2 regions of the Bradyrhizobium sp. 142 genome follow, and region 1 is predicted to be linked to the other one. Evidence: predicted binding sites of a transcription regulator. Region 1 holds the regulator's gene; the other holds the start of a gene.

Region 1 (4,983 bases):
CGCGATGGCCTGATCGGTCCGCTTGAAATACGAGTTGGCGAATTTGGTGAGGATCACGGGGTGGCCGCTGGACCAGGCCTTGCCTGGTAGGCCCTCGTCATATCCGAAGCGCAAGTTTTCGCTTACGGCCCTGAACGCGCACAGGCCTTCGCTGTAGAGGCCGCCGCCGAATTCCAGCCGCATGCGCGTCTGGTCAGGCACCCAGAGTTCAACGACGCGAATGAAGGTCTTCATCGAGCGTGCCCGCCGCCTCAAGCTGCATCAGCATCGGCCATTTGGCCACGGAGCGGGCGTTCAAAATTCAGGCAGGGCGGCCCAAACTTCGTGCGACGTGTACGGGCGGCAGGAGCCGCCCATCTGAATTCGAGGGCCGCAAAACACTCCATCTCGCCGGCCTCGGCCGGCGATGGCAATTTCAATCCTGGCCTCGACCTTGCGGCCGGGGACGGCAGTGTCAGCCGATCGGCAAGCGGGTGACGGTCGGCTGCCTGTCGGCGATGATCTGCGGCTTGTGCTCGCGTTCGCCGACCGGCTGGCTCACCGGCAGCTGCAGCACGGTTGCGCGCTGGCCTTCGACGAGTTGCGTGACCAACACGTATTTGCCGTCGGGAAATTCGATCGCGTCGTGGTGGCGATCGGGAATGTGCGAATCGATCTTGCCGAACTTTCCGACGCGCGAGTTGACGGTACGCGTCCAGATCCAGCGATTGTCGTAGCGGACGTTGTCGGCGAAGGCGAGCTCCGTTCCCGGCAGCAGGCAGACCGCGACGGAGAGATCGGCTTCGGAGGCGAAGCCGCGCGTCGAGGTGCCGCGGAAGGTTGTCGTGACGATCGTCTCGCCGACTTCGGCCGGGCGCGTCGCGACGGCATGCAGGCTGTAGTCACACATCGGGTGCTCCTCATTCGAAGATAGCAACCCGCGCCTCTTCTGAGGCGCAGGCCTCTATCAGAGTGGAAAGTACATAAGCATCTGCTCGGTTGTAGGCAAATCTGCGGCTCGCCGCCGCAGGCTGCGATCACATTATCTTTCCCGAATCCAGTAGGAACAAAGCCTGCGTCCGTGCATTTTGCGCGGACTCGAACGTCAGCGGCCCGCTGGTGCAGACCAGCCGGAATACGGCCAATTCGGCTGCGACGTTTGTTCGACCGCGCTGTGGGCATTGCGGAATTGCGTGCTCACCGCTGTCTCCTTGCGGGCATGATGATGCGACTGTGCGGCGACGGCTTGCGAAGCGGCGCCCCGATCAAAGCGGTCATGAGCATACTCAGAATGATCTTGCGCATGGTTGTCTCCTCGGTCTCACAAGGCCGCGAAGCGATGACTGCTTCGTGCGGCGTGCCGAGGATGTAGCGCTGGAGGGGTGGCCGGATCATCTGTGCAGAACCAGAGAGACCATCCAGCCGGAGCGGACAATCCGTCCGCTCCAATGGGTATCGCGTGACCGTCGGGTACGCTCAGTATTTCCGGTACAGCCCGATCAGCTTGCCCTGAATCTTGACCCGGTTCGGCGGCAGGATGCGCACCTCATAAGCCGCGTTGGCGGGCTCGAGCGCGATCGAGGCGCCACGGCGGCGGAAGCGCTTCAGCGTTGCTTCCTCCTCGTCGATCAGCGCGACGACGATGTCGCCGGTATCGGCAGTCTCGTTGCGCTGGATCAGCGCCATGTCGCCGTCGAGGATGCCAGCCTCGACCATCGAATCGCCGCGCACTTCGAGCGCGTAATGTTCGCCTGAACCGAGCATGTCGGGCGGTACGCTGATTGTGTGGCTGCGGGTCTGCAACGCCTCGATCGGCGTACCGGCCGCGATGCGGCCCATCACCGGCACGGCAACGGGGCGTTCACCGTCGTCCGTAGACGCGCTGGAGCTCGCGCGCACCTTGCCGAGATTGCCTTCGATGACGCTCGGCGTGAAACCGCGGCGGGTGCCGGCGGCGGCCTGGAGCTCGGGCAGCTTGATCACCTCGATGGCACGGGCGCGGTTGGGCAGACGCCGGATGAAACCGCGCTCCTCGAGCGCGGTGATCAGGCGATGGATACCCGACTTCGAGCGCAGATCGAGCGCGTCCTTCATCTCGTCGAAAGAGGGCGGCACGCCGCTTTCCTTCAAACGTTCGCTGATGAACCGCAGAAGCTCGTATTGTTTGCGCGTTAACATCTCGACCAAATCCCCCGGTTGATGTCGTTCGATTCCGAGACGGCGAATTCAGCGGCGAGCCGCTAGATGCTCGAAACAAATCATGAACGGACACTATATGTTCGATATGTGTTCCGCAACTGCTTAATTTACCGTGAACGCGACAAAGTTATGGAAACGCGTGCGGTCGGCGCGTTCAAGCCGGCAGCCGCAGCACTTCGCAAGGCATGCCCGCCTCGGCCTTCGGCGCGAACGGCGCGCGCACGAGAAGTGCCTGCGCCGCAGCCAGATTCGCAAGCAGCGAAGAATCCTGATGGTTGACGGGAAGGGCGACCAGCGCTCCGTCCTCCCGCACCTCCAGATGCGCGCGAAGATAATCCTCGCGCGCATCGTTGGAACCGACATCGCGGCCGAGCACGGCGCGCTCGCGGCGGTGATGAATCACTGAGCCGCCAGACAGCGCGCGAATCAGCGGAACCAGGAACAGGAACGCGCAAACGTAGGATGACACGGGATTGCCGGGCAGGCCGATCACGCGCATCGCGCCGAGCCGTCCGTGCATCATCGGCTTGCCCGGCCGCATCGCGATCTTCCAGAAAGCCATGGAGATGCCCTCGGCCTCCAGCGCCGGCTTGACCAGGTCGTGGTCGCCGACAGATGCGCCGCCCGTCGTGATCAGGATGTCTGCGCCGCTGTCGCGGGCGCGGCGGATGCCGGAGGTGGTGGCGTCCAGGGTATCCGCGGCAATTCCAAGGTCGATGGTTTCAGCGCCTTCGCTGCGCGCTAGCGCGTGCAGGGCGAAGCCGTTGGAATAAACGATCTGTCCGGGGCCGGGTGCGGTTCCCGGCATCACCAGCTCGTCGCCGGTCGCGAGAATCGCAATCTTCGGACGGCGGCGGACCGGAAGGGAGGGCTGATTCATGCCGGCGGCGAGCGCCAGATCTCGTTCGGTAAGGCGGGTGCCCGTCCGCAGCAACACGTCGCCCTCGCGAAAATCGACGCCGGCGGGGCGGATGTGACGCCCCACGATTGCGGCTTCCTTGATCGTGATGCGCTTGCCATCCGCGCCCGTATCCTCCTGGATCACGACGGCATCAGCGCCATCGGGAACGACGCCGCCGGTGAAGATTCGCACCGCTTCGCCTGCCCCGACCGTTCCCGCAAACGGGCGGCCCGCGGCGACCTCGCCGATCAGGTGGAGTTCTGCATCGATCTTTGCCGCATCGGCTGTCCGCACGGCATATCCGTCCATCGCCGACATCGCCTGCGGCGGCTGCGTACGCCGCGCCGCGACGTCGCGCGCGAGCACGCGATGGAAGGCATCGGCGAGAGGGATCACCTCTTCGGCCAGAGGCTCTGTCCCCGCCAGCACCGCTGCGAGCGCGTCAGAAACCGGCATCAAGACCACGGGGAAAACTCCTGCAGGGCACGGTCGGACGAAGAACGGCGAAGTTCTAGCCGAGCGCGAGCGCAGAGGCAAAACGACGGCGAGGCAGGATGAATCATCGTGCCTGACTTTGCCCGGTAAGAGTAGCCGTCAGGTCCGGCGCGGCATGATCCAGACGACGAGAACGACGGGGACCAGCGTGGCCATGGCAAGGACGAGAACGACCAGAGCCACGGCCAGCATCGATCAACTCCCTGTAGGCCCGTTGGAACGGACGTCAGGAGCTTGGAGACCCTGATCCTTGTCGGGCAGCGGATCCGCCTGAGACTTCAGATCGGCGGCCTTACTGATCAGCTTGGCCGAGAGCTCCGAGTCCGAGGTGGTTCTGGCGAATTCAAGAAGGAGAGAGGCCTGCTTGGTAAGGTAGGTCTTGCCCAACACGATGATGTGTCCGTCCGTAGAAATACCGACGGACTCAATAGTCCGGAGGCGGGGCTTCCGTTCCCGGAACTCCGTATAAAATTGCGCAAAATGATTTGGTTCCTCATTTGGGACAATTTGGTTCCGGGGAACCGGGTTCCCGATCAGATCCCCAAGGCCCTGAGCGCCTCTCCGACGTCGCCGGGCGGACATGACGTGTACCGCGGTCAATCCGCGTGCCCGCGCTCCCTCGACGTTTTCGGCGAGATCATCGAAGAACACAATGCGCTTTGCCGGCACGCCGATCGCAGCCACGACATGGTCGAAGGCTTCGGCATCGGGTTTGCGCAGGCCGATGCTGGACGACAGGTAGACCTCGCGGAAATGGCCGAGCAGATCGGCATATTCCTTCGAGAAGTAGTCGACATGCGGACGGTTGGTGTTGGAGAAGGCGTAGAGCGGCATCTGCGTGGCCGCGCGCGGCAACAGCTCTGCGATATCGGGCATCTCTCCTGCGAAGATCGCGTTCCAGCCCTCCAGGAACTGTGCGTCCGAAATGCCGATTCCGAGCGAAGCGCGCAGCGAGGCGAAATACTCCGCATCGCTGATCCTGCCGACCTCGTGCAACCGGTAGGCCTCGTCACGCACATAGCGCGCGACGATGGCCTCCGGCTGGCAGCCGGCATGTCCAGCCCAGCAGGCGATCGCCTTGGAGAAATCGATGTCGAGCACGACGCGCCCGAGGTCGAACAGAAGCGCATCCGCGCTGCCGGGAGAGAGTGGGGTCATTGCATCCTTTCGGGTCAGTAGCGATACGGCTCGACGTCGAACAGCGGGAACGCGCCGAACACGCTCGGTGCATTGGTGGCGGCCGCCGGGTGCAGGCAGGACTTGTTGATCTCGGCGAACGAGGTGGCCCCCAACAGGCCGAGGCAGCGTAGCACCTCATCCTCCAGCAGCTCCAGCATCCGCGTCACGCCGGCTTCACCGGCTGCTGCAAGTGCCCAGCATTGCAGCCGGCCGATGCCGACGAGGTCGGC
Region 2 (4,983 bases), on a different contig from region 1:
GCGATACCGACGCCAATGATCGAGCCGATCAGTGTGTGCGAGCAGGAGGCCGGCAGGCCGAAGGACCAGGTGCCGAGATTCCACAGGATTGCGGCGATCAGCAGCGCGAACACCATCGCGAAGCCGGCGCTGGAGCCGACCTGGAGGATCAGCTCCACTGGCAGCAGCGAGACGATGCCGAAGGCGACCGCACCGGAGGACATGAGCACGCCGAGGAAGTTGAAGAAGCCGGACCACATCACGGCGACTTCGGCCGGCAGCGAATGGGTGTAGATCACGGTTGCCACCGCATTGGCGGTGTCGTGAAAGCCGTTGACGAACTCGAAGCCGAGCGCAATCAGGAGCGCGACGAACAGCAGGATATAGGGCAGGTAGGTCGTCACGCGCGCGCCGGTCGCGTTGACGTCGACATAGATGCTGTAGGCGACGAACAGCAGGCCTGTGGCGAGGATGCCGAAGAACAGGATCATCGTCAGCGGGTTGAAGCCCTTGTCGAGATTTGGCCGCGACGCCGGCTGGATCGGCGCGGGATCGGCTACCGCGCGGTCGAATGCAACATCGGTCATGTCTGGACGCCCTTAACTTTCAAGTAAGGGTATTGTCCGCGATGGATTTGAAGGCTGGATGACAACCGAGGCGTGAAAGCCGCTTTCTTGCCAGTATTTAGGCGGCCCGCGCGGCTTTCTTCTGCAAATCGGCGGCGATCTTCAAATCTTCGACAAAGCGCCGATATTCCAACGCCTTGGCTTCCGGATCTGGTAGCCGCAGCAGGTAGGACGGATGCACCGTCACCAGCGCCTTGTGGCCGTCGGGAAGCTCGATCAGCCGGCCGCGGTTCTTGCCGATCGGGGTGATCTTGCCGAACACGCTTTGCGCGGCGGTCGCGCCCATCGCCACGACGAGGTCGGGCTGGATTGCCGAAACTTCCCGCTCATACCATTGCCGGCACGCCTTGATTTCCGGCGTGTTCGGCTTCTGGTGCAGGCGGATTTTTCCGCGCGGCACGAATTTGAAGTGTTTGACCGCGTTGGTGACATAGACCTTCTTGCGGTCGACGCCGGCCTCCTCCAGCGCGCGGTCGAGCATCTGGCCGGCCGGACCGACGAAGGGATGGCCGGCGAGGTCTTCCTTGTCGCCGGGCTGTTCGCCGACCAGCATGATGTTGGCTGACTTCGGGCCTTCGCCGAATACGGTCTGGGTCGCGTCCTTGTAGAGATGGCAGGCGCGGCAGTGCGCGGCCTCCTCGCGGAGGGCTTCGAGATTGTCGGTGGCAGGTTTGCGTCCCATAATCGGTTCCGGGCGTGGGGAGATCCGTCCGCCGGTCCAGCGTTCGGCATCAGCGAGCAGAGGTCCAAGTATCGATCCAAGTATTGATGTGTCCTGGAGGTTCCTCCGGCGCTTCACCGGCGCGTCAGTCGTCGTTAGCCGGTCGGGCTGGAAATGGCGCCGCCAGGTTTCCTCCAGGCGGCCAGGGGTAGGCCATTCCGTCCGGCTGATCCCGGGCGTGAAGGAGATCGCGTGACCGTTCCAATGGGCACAAACATCAGGCGTGAGGATCGACCATGGCATATCGGCAAAACGACGCGCGAAGAACGGCGCGGCGAATGCGACGATGTGATGCTCCGGCTCGAACCAAGCGGCGTAATGCGCCTTTTGCTCGCGCCCGATCTCGCGGAAGCGGACGAGGTCGCGCATCCGCTGCGCATCGCGCTGCACTGCGCCTGCCATCGTCGCGACCTGCGTCACGTCGGGATCGGTCATCGTTTCCAGAAGATCGTGATCGGCCTTCAACCGCCACAGCAGGCGATACAGCAGCGCAAAGCGCTCATCGTCGCGATGCAGGATCGCGATGCGTGCAAGCTCGATGAAGTTGGCCGGCACGGTGAACGTGCCCTCGGTCTCGATCGGCGGAAGGCTCGGCGCTTCGGACAGGCCGGGTGGCGCCTGGTCTTTTATTTGGCCTTGGACGCGCCACGTCACGTCCGCCGGTGCGACATGATGCAGCGCGAATGCGCGTGCGGCTTTACGCCAGCCGTCGAAATCGGTCTCACAGTCCAGGGTAATGAGGTACATGGCACTCGAATCCTATTGATTCCGCTCATGAATCTGCAGACGCGCCAATTCGATTGACTCTCGTGCGCCCGTTAGCTTTATATTAGAACATATCATGAACAAATGAGCCAGCTGTTGGTCTCTTTTCGAGAGCCACGGCAATCACCTCTGAAGGAGTGGCGAGCATGAGCGGCGCACGTAGGAGCGCGCTTGCGACCTTGCGCAGCCAGATCGAGCGCATCGAGATTTCGGATACCGTGCATCATCGCGATCGCGTGGCACTGGGCCACCCGGAAGCCGATGGGGCACTGCAGGGCGGGCTCGCGCGCGCGGCGATCCACGAGGTGTTTTGTGAGGGCCGCCAGGGCACGGCCGCGACGGGCTTTGTCAGCGGGCTTGCGGGTCGTGTGACGGAGCGCAAGCCGTTGCTGTGGGTGCGACAGGAATTTTCGGACACGGAAACAGGCGCGCTGTCGATGCACGGGCTCGCCGAGCTCGGCCTCGATCCGCGCCGCGTGGTGATGGTGCGTGCCGCCGATGTGGAGAGCGCGCTGCGCACCTCGGCCGACGCGCTCGCCTGCGACGCGCTTGGCGCCGTCGTGCTCGAGCTCTGGGGCGAGACCAGACAGTTCGACCTCGTGGCAAGCCGCAAGCTGACGTTGGCCGCGCAGTCATCCGGCGTGACCGGCCTGCTGCTGCGGATGGCCGCGCAGCCTTTGCCCTCGACCGCAGAGACACGATGGATGCTGCGCGCGGCGCATTCGCCGCCGGGCGCGATATGGAGTGCCTGGGGCGCGCCGCGCTTCGATGCCGAGCTCTTGCGCAATCGTCATGGCCCGTGCGGCCGGTGGATCATGGAATGGAAGTGTGATGAGTGCCAGTTCTCTGAATCGTCGGCGTATCCTCAGCCTGTGGCTGCCGCGCCTGCCCATCGACCGGATCAAGCGGTTCTTCAACGGCGAGCTGGGTAGTAATAATGAGCCCGGCATCGTCGTCGCCAAGGACAACAACGCGCTGGTGATCCATGCGCTCGACGAGGCCGCCGAGCGCCTCGGCCTGCACATCGGCCTGCCCTTGGCCAATGCGCGGGCGATGTGTCCGGATCTAAAAGTGTTCGACGCCGATGTCACGGCCGATGCAAAGACGCTCAGCGACATCGCCGACTGGTGCGACCGCTTCACGCCGCTGGTGGCGCTCGATCCGCCGCATGGGCTGTTCCTGGACATCACCGGCTGTGCGCATCTGTTCGGCGGCGAAGCCGCGCTGTTGCAGACGCTGGTCCGTGCGCTTTCCCGCCAGGGTTTTGCGATCAGCGCGGCGATCGCCGGCACCTCGGTCTGTGCGCGCACGCTGACGCGGCAGGCACCTGGCACCATCGTCGCCGATGGCGGGGAGGCGGAGGCGATCAGCGCCCTGCCGGTGTCCGCACTCGGTGCCGGCGAGGCCATCACCACCGGCCTGCGCCGTGCCGGCCTGAAAACCATCGGCGATGTCACCTCCCGCAGCTCCCATGAGATCACGGCACGGTTCGGCGCGCGATTCTCCACGCTGCTCGCGCATGCGCTGGGGCAGGGCGATGCACCGATCAGCCCGCGAAAACCGCTGCCCGACTACATCGTGGAAAAACGCTTTGCCGAGCCGATCGCGACCGACACCATGATCGCGATGACGTTGTCGCGGCTCGCCGACACGCTGATCGCCTCCATGGAGAAGCAGGGCAAGGGCGCGCGGCGGCTGGAGGCCGCGTTCTTCCGTACCGACGGCGTGGTGCGTGCGATCATGGTCGAGACCGGGCGTCCGGTGACGCAAAGCGCGGTCATCGACCGTCTGTTCCGCGAGCGTCTCGATGCGCTCGCCGATCCCCTCGACCCCGGTTTCGGCTTCGACATGGTGCGGCTGTCGGCCAGCCGCACCGAGATCGTGGTGCAGGAGCAGCGCGATCTCGACGCCCATGTCCACGACAATGACGAACTCGCCGCACTGATCGACCGCATCGCCGCGCGCATCGGCGGTAAGCGCGTCGTCGTGCACCTGCCGCAGGACACCCATATTCCGGAGCATGCGGTGCTGGCCGCGCCTGCGCAGCATCATCTCGCCGCCACCATGCAGGCCGAATGGCCGGCGCGCGTCGCGAGCGAACCGCCGCTGCGGCCCTTGCGGCTGTTCGACAGGCCGGAGCCGATCAAGGTGCCGTTCGCAACCGTCCCGGACGGCGCCCCGCATCAATTCACCTGGCGGCGCGCGCTGCATGCGGTGGTGCGGGTGGAGGGGCCCGAACGCATCGCCATGGAATGGTGGCGGCAGGACGGCAAGCAGCTGACGCGGGATTATTTTCGCATCGAAGATGCCGAAGGCCTGCGCTTCTGGATCTTTCGCGACGGTCTTTACGACAACGAGCTCATCGATGACGAGGGTACGCCCGTTCCCGCCAACTGGTATGTGCACGGTCTCTTCGCATGACGACATCAGCCTATGCCGAGATCGGCATCACCACCAATTTCTCCTTCCTGCGCGGCGGCTCGGATCCACGCGCCTATGTGCACCAGGCCAGCATCCTTGGCGTTCCCGCGATCGGCATCGCCGATCACAACACGCTTGCCGGCGTCGTGCGTGCCTACAAGGAGCTCGACAATGCCGAGGTGCTGAACAAGCCGAAGCTGCTGATCGGCGCGCGCATCGTCTTCATCGACGGCACGCCCGACATTCTGGTCTATCCGCGCGACCGCGCGGCTTACGGCCGGCTGTGCCAGCTTCTCACCAAAGGCAAGCGTGGCGACGATATCACGCGGATCGAGAAGGGAGAGTGCCATCTCACTTTTGCTGACCTCCTGGCGTTTTCGGAAGGTCAGCTTTTGGTCCTGACGCTGCCGCATCGGTTCGAGCCGGCGCAAGCACTGGATATTCTCGCAAAACTCAAGGCAAGTCGCGCCG

What was found. The regulator LexA, encoded in region 1, represses DNA repair genes until DNA is damaged. The targets are predictions, from matches to a motif close to TGTTCNNNNTGTGTTCNG.
Region 2: IVA82_RS11605 (DNA repair protein) is a predicted target of LexA. The motif match lies at 2,157-2,174, and genes of this name have one in related genera.

The regions. Positions count from the first base shown of each region.
Region 1 covers NZ_JADPKQ010000118.1:42,149-47,131, reverse strand. The annotation lists gene IVA82_RS12085 (GAF domain-containing protein) at 1-234, opposite strand, end outside; gene IVA82_RS12080 (hypothetical protein) at 455-889, opposite strand; gene lexA (transcriptional repressor LexA) at 1,456-2,157, opposite strand; gene glp (gephyrin-like molybdotransferase Glp) at 2,333-3,544, opposite strand; partial or broken gene IVA82_RS12065 (HAD family phosphatase) at 4,108-4,732, opposite strand; gene IVA82_RS12060 (alpha-hydroxy acid oxidase) at 4,747-4,983, opposite strand, start outside.
Region 2 covers NZ_JADPKQ010000113.1:3,398-8,380, reverse strand. The annotation lists gene IVA82_RS11615 (inorganic phosphate transporter) at 1-566, opposite strand, end outside; gene IVA82_RS11610 (UdgX family uracil-DNA binding protein) at 664-2,073, opposite strand; gene IVA82_RS11605 (DNA repair protein) at 2,238-3,023, shown strand; gene IVA82_RS11600 (DNA polymerase Y family protein) at 2,923-4,512, shown strand; gene IVA82_RS11595 (error-prone DNA polymerase) at 4,509-4,983, shown strand, end outside.